Regions from separate parts of the Brucella pseudogrignonensis genome, predicted to be linked through region 2. Evidence: riboswitches for the same ligand, from Rfam matches in the RefSeq annotation. Region 2 holds a riboswitch; the other holds the start of a gene.

Region 1 (3,417 bases), on a different contig from region 2:
TTGTCGAACGCGACAGTGAAGGCAAGCTGATTGAGCGCTGGCGTGCTGGTGGCCTGATGATTCAGTTCCTGCCGGAATCGGAAATACGTGCGCGCATGCCTGATCTTCCGGGTGGCGACGGCGATGAAAACACCGCCGTTCTTGGCCCTGACGATGATGGCTGGGATGAAGCGCGTTCGCTGGTTGGAACGATTGAGAGCTCAGAACTCACCGACCCACAGGTTGGCTCAGAACGACTGCTTTATCGTCTGTTCCATGAGCGTGGCGTGCGCGTGTATGAATCGATCCGCGTTGAGGATAATTGCTCATGCTCGCGCGAGAAGATCGAAGGTGTGTTCAATAATTTTTCGGCTGAAGAGATTGAGGACAGCGTCAAGGACGGCAAGATTTCGGTCACATGCGAATTCTGCTCAACGACCTACGAGTTCGATCCGGCGCAGTTTGCGAAGTAACAACTATTATAAGGCGGCTCTTACCAGCCGCCTTTTTTAATTCAGTGTCCGTCTTGTTTCTGGAATATCCAGCGAGAAGGCCGGAATGTCGACGTCAAATGAATTTCCATCAGGTGATTGCATCTGATAGCGCCCGACCATGACGCCTGATGTTGTGCTCAGCGGGCATCCAGATGAATATTGATAAGAGTCGCCGGGATTGAGTGTTGGCTGTTCGCCAATCACGCCAGCGCCGCGCACTTCCTCAATCCGGCCATTACCATCGGTAATCTGCCAATAGCGCGAACGAAGCTGAACACTCTGCGATGAATTGTTGGCAATGGTGATCCGATAGCCCCAGACATAGCGGTTTTCGTCCGGCTCGGACTGGTCTTCGAGATAAAACGGCTCAGCCGTTACCTCAATATCCCGTGTTACCGCTCTGTACATGCGCACCCGCCTTAAAATTATACTGTGTCATTGTCTTCTATCGCCAAACTTGCGGGTAAGGTCAACGATTTGTGGCTGCAACTGCCGGAATGTTCCGGCAATTGCTCTATTTGGCACTATCAATCAGCGCGCAGCGGCAAGCGCTTCCAGCACGTCTTCAACAAGATCATTCTGATCTTCAAGACCAACAGAAATACGCAGCATACCGTCAGAAATACCGAGTTCTGCGCGTGCTTCGTCCGAGAGGCTCTGATGCGTGGTTGTAGCCGGATGAGTGATGATGCTCTTCGCGTCGCCCAGATTGTTGGAAATGCTGAAGACCTGCAACGCATTCTCAAACTTGAATGCCGCTTCCTTGCCGCCTTCGAGTTCGAGCGCGATCAGTGTCGAGCCGCCGGTCATCTGTTTTGCAATAATGTCTGCCTGCGGGTGGTCGGCACGGCCCGGATAGATGACTTGCTTAACGCCTGCCTGACCGGCCAGCGCATCGGCAACGGCTGCCGCCGATTGCGTCTGCTGACGCACGCGAACGCCAAGCGTTTCCAGACCCTTCAGCATGATCCATGCATTGAATGGGCTCATGCCTGGCCCGGTGTGACGGAAGTAAGGCTGTAGCACTTCTTCGGTCCATTCCTGATCGGAAAGAATGATGCCGCCGAGGCAACGGCCCTGACCGTCAATATGTTTGGTGGTCGAATAGACGACGATATGCGCGCCGAGTTCCAGAGGCTTCTGGTAAAGCGGCGTTGCAAAAACATTGTCAACGATCAGCTTTGCGCCGATTTCATTGGCAATCTCTGCAACGGCTGCAATGTCGATCACCTCAAGCGTCGGGTTCGATGGGCTTTCGAGCAGCATCACTTTGGTGTTCGGACGAACAGCTGCCTTCCAGTTTTCAATCTTCGAGCCGTCGATGATGGAGAACTCAACGCCATAGCGCGGCAGCAGCGTTTCAATAATGTAGCGCGATGAGCCGAAGACGGCACGCGCACAAATGACATGCTCACCTGCGTGGACCTGACAGAGAATGGATGCGGCGACAGCCGACATGCCGGAGGTGAAGGCGCGTGCATCTTCTGCACCTTCGAGCGCGCACATGCGCTTTTCAAACATGTCGGTGGTTGGATTGGCATAACGCGAATAGATGAACCCCGGGTCTTCACCTTTGAAGCGCGCTTCTGCGGCTTCTGCTGTCGGGTAAAGAAAGCCCTGCGTCAGATAGAGAGCTTCGGACAACTCTGCAAAGCCGGAACGCAGCGATCCTGCATGAACGAGCTGCGTTGCCGGGCGTAACTTACGGGTAGTCTTATTCGTCATTTTTCCAACCTGTCGAAAGCTGGTCGGCCGGGACCTGGAAAAGCCTCGGCGGCCAATAAAAAACCGGCCTCGCGAACACGCAAAAGGCCGGTAACGAACCGCGGCCTTATTTTAGCGAATTCTTTAACGTGGCTGCAAGCCGGCCGGCCAAATCACCACGGAACGTTTTTTCCTTATGCCTGTTGCGCGAGGCCGTCAATGCTTGAATGGTCAGTTTTTAGGAAAAGCGCTGCCTGAGAACAGCGCATGCACTGTGATTCCTGCGGAAAACCCGCAAACCATAGGCCTTGAGGGTTGGCAGGAGCGCTTTGAACGGTCAATGGTCATAGACCGATTTTAAGTAATTCACGGAGTTCAGTGGTATGACACAGAGGGAAGCAGGAATTCTGGCAGATGCGGATATTGCCGCGCTGTTTGAAAGCGGTTTGCTCAAATCTGCGCGTCCATTGGATGCCGATCAGATTCAGCCTGCCAGCCTCGATTTGCGACTGGGTGCGAAAGCCTATCGTGTACGCGCATCCTTCATGCCCGGTCCGGGAACGCCGGTCATCGACAAACTGGAGCGCCTCAAGCTTCACGAGATCGATCTGACCGCTGGAGCGGTTCTTGAAACCGGCTGCGTCTATATCGTGCCTTTGCTTGAAAGCCTGTCGCTTTCGCCGGAACTGTCGGCTTCTGCCAATCCGAAAAGCTCGACGGGCCGCCTTGATATTTTCACCCGCGTTATCGCCGATGGTGCCCAGGAGTTCGACAAGGTGCCCGCTGGCTATCATGGCCCGCTTTATCTTGAAGTGAGCCCGCGCACTTTCCCGATTGTTGCGCGCACCGGTTCGCGCCTGTCGCAAATCCGTTTTCGTCAGGGCCGCGCACAGCTCACCGAAGCGGAACTTGCAACACTGCATCAGAACGAAACGCTGGTGGCGGCGGAACAGCCCAATATCTCGGGCGGCGGCATCGCACTTTCCGTCGATCTCTCGGGTGATAAAGACAAGCTGATCGGTTATCGTGGAAAGCATCATACGGCGGTTGTCGATGTCGACCAGCGTGCTGCGCATGATGTTCTCGACTTCTGGGAGCCGATCTATGATCGTGGGTCACGGGAACTGGTGCTCGATCCGGATGAATTCTATATCCTTGTTTCGCGCGAAGCGGTGCATGTGCCGCCGCTTTTCGCAGCAGAAATGACGCCTTTCGACCCGCTGGTCGGTGAATTCCGTGT
Region 2 (3,417 bases):
GGAATAAACTCATCACCGACGGTCACGCCATGCTCGGTAATTTCCTTGACTGGCACGCCGAGGCGTACTTCAACGCCGATCTTCTCCAGAGCTTTTTGCGCATAGGCAGAGAGATCATCAGGGAAGGCGGCCAAAATGCGCGGGCCAGCTTCCACCAGCAAAATACGCGCCTGACGCGTATCGATATTCCGAAACTCGGGCCACATTGTATCCTTGGCCAGCTCTGCAATGATTCCTGCGAGTTCAACGCCGGTCGGTCCCCCACCAACCACCGAGAATGTCAGCAATGCCTGCCGCTTTGCAGTATCGGCTTCACGTTCTGCTCGTTCAAATGCAAGAAGCAAGCGGCGGCGAATGGTTGTGGCGTCTTCCAGCGCCTTCAGACCGGGCGCCACTTTTTCCCAGCGATCATTGCCAAAATAAGCGTGACGTGCACCAGTTGCTAAAACCAGTGTGTCGTAGTCAATCTCGCTGCCGTTTTCGAGTTTGACTTTTTTAGATGCCGTATCGACGTCGACAACGGTGCCAAGCAGTGTCGTCACTTCTTTACGGTCCTTGAATAAATGGCGAATTGGCCATGCAATCTCTGATGTTGCCAAAATCGTTGTGGCAACCTGATACAAGAGTGGCTGAAAAAGGTGATGATTACGCTGATCGACAAGCGTAATGCGAACATTTGCGCCTTTCAGATCATGAATTAATTGCAGGCCACCAAAGCCTGCACCGACGACGAGGATATGGGGGGTATCCGGTCCGTTCATTGAAGCTATACACCTGAATTTGGCGTGATTACGAGTCACGCTGATAGAAGTTAGTTTCGCCTATAAAATAACGCTACCAGACTGATCGTAAAGAGCTTAACGGCAAAGTGAAGCTTATTCATGATAAAAATTATCATGTTTTGAAAAACGCTTACCTATCCTGATATTATCCAGCGAATATTGCTCTGATTTCGCAGACCTTGTATATGGTATAACTCTATGTAAATGCGTGAAGAAAACCATGCGGCCTGTATGCAGCGCACAAAATAAGGGTAACCCGCGACAGAAGCGGGCATCTAGGAAATTAGTCAATTAATCACGCTTCGACGTGGGATAGTCGAGCCAATGGTCCGAAACATCACCAAGTCTTAAGCTAAAAGTCGTCGCGATGATTCATATGACGCACATAGGCAAAAGCGGTACCTGCCAAGACCGGCAAAATAACCAGCGCCATCCAGAAGAAAATATTGCTCATGTTACCCTCCCATTCTTAGTCATGTTAACACAATTTAAAGATATGTGAATAACTCATTAATCCAGCAGTTGTTCCATAATAAAAATTGAGGTCACTCCGATAAATACTTGGAATGCGGTGTTTTATTTCGTCTTATTTACAAGGATAAGAATCCTGTCAGTTAGCCGTTTGCGAAATGAGTTTCCAACATTGCGTTGCTCCGACACTCAATAGCTATTGCCAGAAAGTGATTGTTTGATTAGAACTGGCCTTACATCAAGAGTTGGGGCGACGCCCAACGCCAACCTGCCTTCCCGGGCAAGGTGGTACTTCCTGAAAAGGAAGGATGTGGCCCAACCGGCAAATATACGGATGAAGCCACACGCGTCTGCCCCGATAAAACGAAGGACTGACGCGCATGCCTATTAAAATTCCTGACGATCTGCCTGCTACCAGTGTTCTCGAAGCAGAGGGCGTTATGGTGATGCGTGAGGCAGATGCTGTTCGTCAGGATATCAGGCCGTTGAAAATCGGCCTTCTCAATCTGATGCCAAATAAAGTAACCACGGAAACGCAGATTGCGCGTTTGCTCGGTGCAACACCGCTGCAACTGGAATTGACGCTTGTGCGTATCACCAATCACGTAGCGCGCCACACGCCTGCCGATCATATGCTGTCATTTTATCAGCCATGGGAAGATGTCCGTAATGAGCGTTTTGATGGCTTTGTAATTACCGGCGCGCCTGTCGAGCGCATGCCGTTTGAAGACGTGACCTATTGGGATGAGATGCAACGGGTTTTCGACTGGACGCAAACCCATGTCCATCGCACACTCAACATCTGTTGGGCTGCTCAGGCGGCTGTGTATCATTTCCACGGCATGGGAAAATACGATTTGCCGGGCAAGGCGTCGGGTGTATTCAGCCAACAAAACCTTGAGCCATCTTCTCCGTATCTGCGCGGTTTCTCTGACGACTTTGCTATTCCGGTTTCACGCTGGACGGAGGTTCGCAAAGACGACATTCCATCAGGTAGCAATCTCAAAGTTCTTGTCGATAGCCCTGAAAGCGGTCTTTGTCTGTTGGAAGATCCAAAGCATCGTTCGCTGCACATGTTCAACCATGTTGAATATGATACGACCTCACTTGCAGATGAATATTTCCGGGATGTTCAGCTGTCGCCGGATACGCCCGTTCCCGCAAATTATTTCCCGAATAATGATCCCAGCCGCAAACCGCAGAATTGCTGGCGTGGACATGCCCATTTGTTGTTCGGCAACTGGATCAATGAGATGTATCAGTCCACGCCATATGACCTGGAAAATATTGGCAAGTCTTGAAAATGATTAAGCTCATCCCAAATTTGGGATGAGCTTTTTTATCAGGATGAACTTGCAAAACGCTGCACAAACTTATGCCATTGATCTTCACTGCCGTAGAAAACGTTGAGATCAATTTTTTCGTTGACCCCTTGCGACAGGCCCGATCCAGAATATTGCCAGAACAACCAGCGGCGGCCCGGATAGACCTTAGAAGGGTGCTGAGCTACTGCGCGAAGCCAGAACGGGTAATCGGTAAAGGCGCCCTTGAGATTGTCATCGTAAAAGTCGGGCGCTGTATAAATGACGGGGCGCTTGCCATAATGACGCTCCAGCGCATCCATGAATACCTGCATTTTTTCACGGACCTGTGCAGGCGACGGGCGGCGTTTACATGAGGAATCGCCATTCCATTCCACATCAATCACCGGCGGCAAGGCATCAGGATCGTTTGGCACGTTGCGGATAAACCAGTCAGCTTGCTGGCTCGCAACACGGCACCAATAGAAGAAATGGTATGCGCCGCGCTTAAGACCTGCAGCCTTTGCTTCACGCCAGTTTTTACGGAACATCGGATCAAGATGATCGCCGCCGTCGGTGGCTTTGATATAAGCGAAGTTTGCACCGTTCTTACGCAATGTTGCCCAGTCAATATTGCCTTGCCAGCGAGAAACATCAACACCGTGCACGGCGTGCTGACGGGGAGAGGCCTTGCCGAAATTGATTGGCTTGGCATCGCGGAAACGCTGTCCATACACACGAGAACGCTGCGCAGGTGCTAAGCGAACCGGTGGATAGGCCGCAATCTCTGGCTTCGGCATTGAAACAGGCGTGATGATGCGTTGCTCAGTGGGCTGTGCGACAGGCGCAGGAGGGGTGGCTTT

What was found. Region 2 has a riboswitch for S-adenosylmethionine ahead of metA (homoserine O-succinyltransferase). Riboswitches for the same ligand answer to the same signal wherever they lie in the genome.
Region 1: it holds a riboswitch for S-adenosylmethionine, as region 2 does, so the genes downstream of both, RI570_RS08235 (O-succinylhomoserine sulfhydrylase) here and metA (homoserine O-succinyltransferase) in region 2, are expected to answer to the same signal.

What each region holds. Positions count from the first base shown of each region.
Region 1 is NZ_JAVLAT010000001.1:1,710,810-1,714,226, forward strand. Features, by position in the region: gene RI570_RS08225 (Hsp33 family molecular chaperone) at 1-452, shown strand, start outside; gene apaG (Co2+/Mg2+ efflux protein ApaG) at 489-881, opposite strand; gene RI570_RS08235 (O-succinylhomoserine sulfhydrylase) at 1,005-2,198, opposite strand; SAM riboswitch at 2,287-2,367, opposite strand; gene RI570_RS08240 (2'-deoxycytidine 5'-triphosphate deaminase) at 2,561-3,417, shown strand, end outside.
Region 2 is NZ_JAVLAT010000002.1:970,729-974,145, forward strand. Features, by position in the region: gene RI570_RS15840 (NAD(P)/FAD-dependent oxidoreductase) at 1-761, opposite strand, end outside; SAM-I-IV-variant riboswitch at 1,484-1,593, shown strand; gene metA (homoserine O-succinyltransferase) at 1,634-2,554, shown strand; gene RI570_RS15850 (GH25 family lysozyme) at 2,596-3,417, opposite strand, start outside.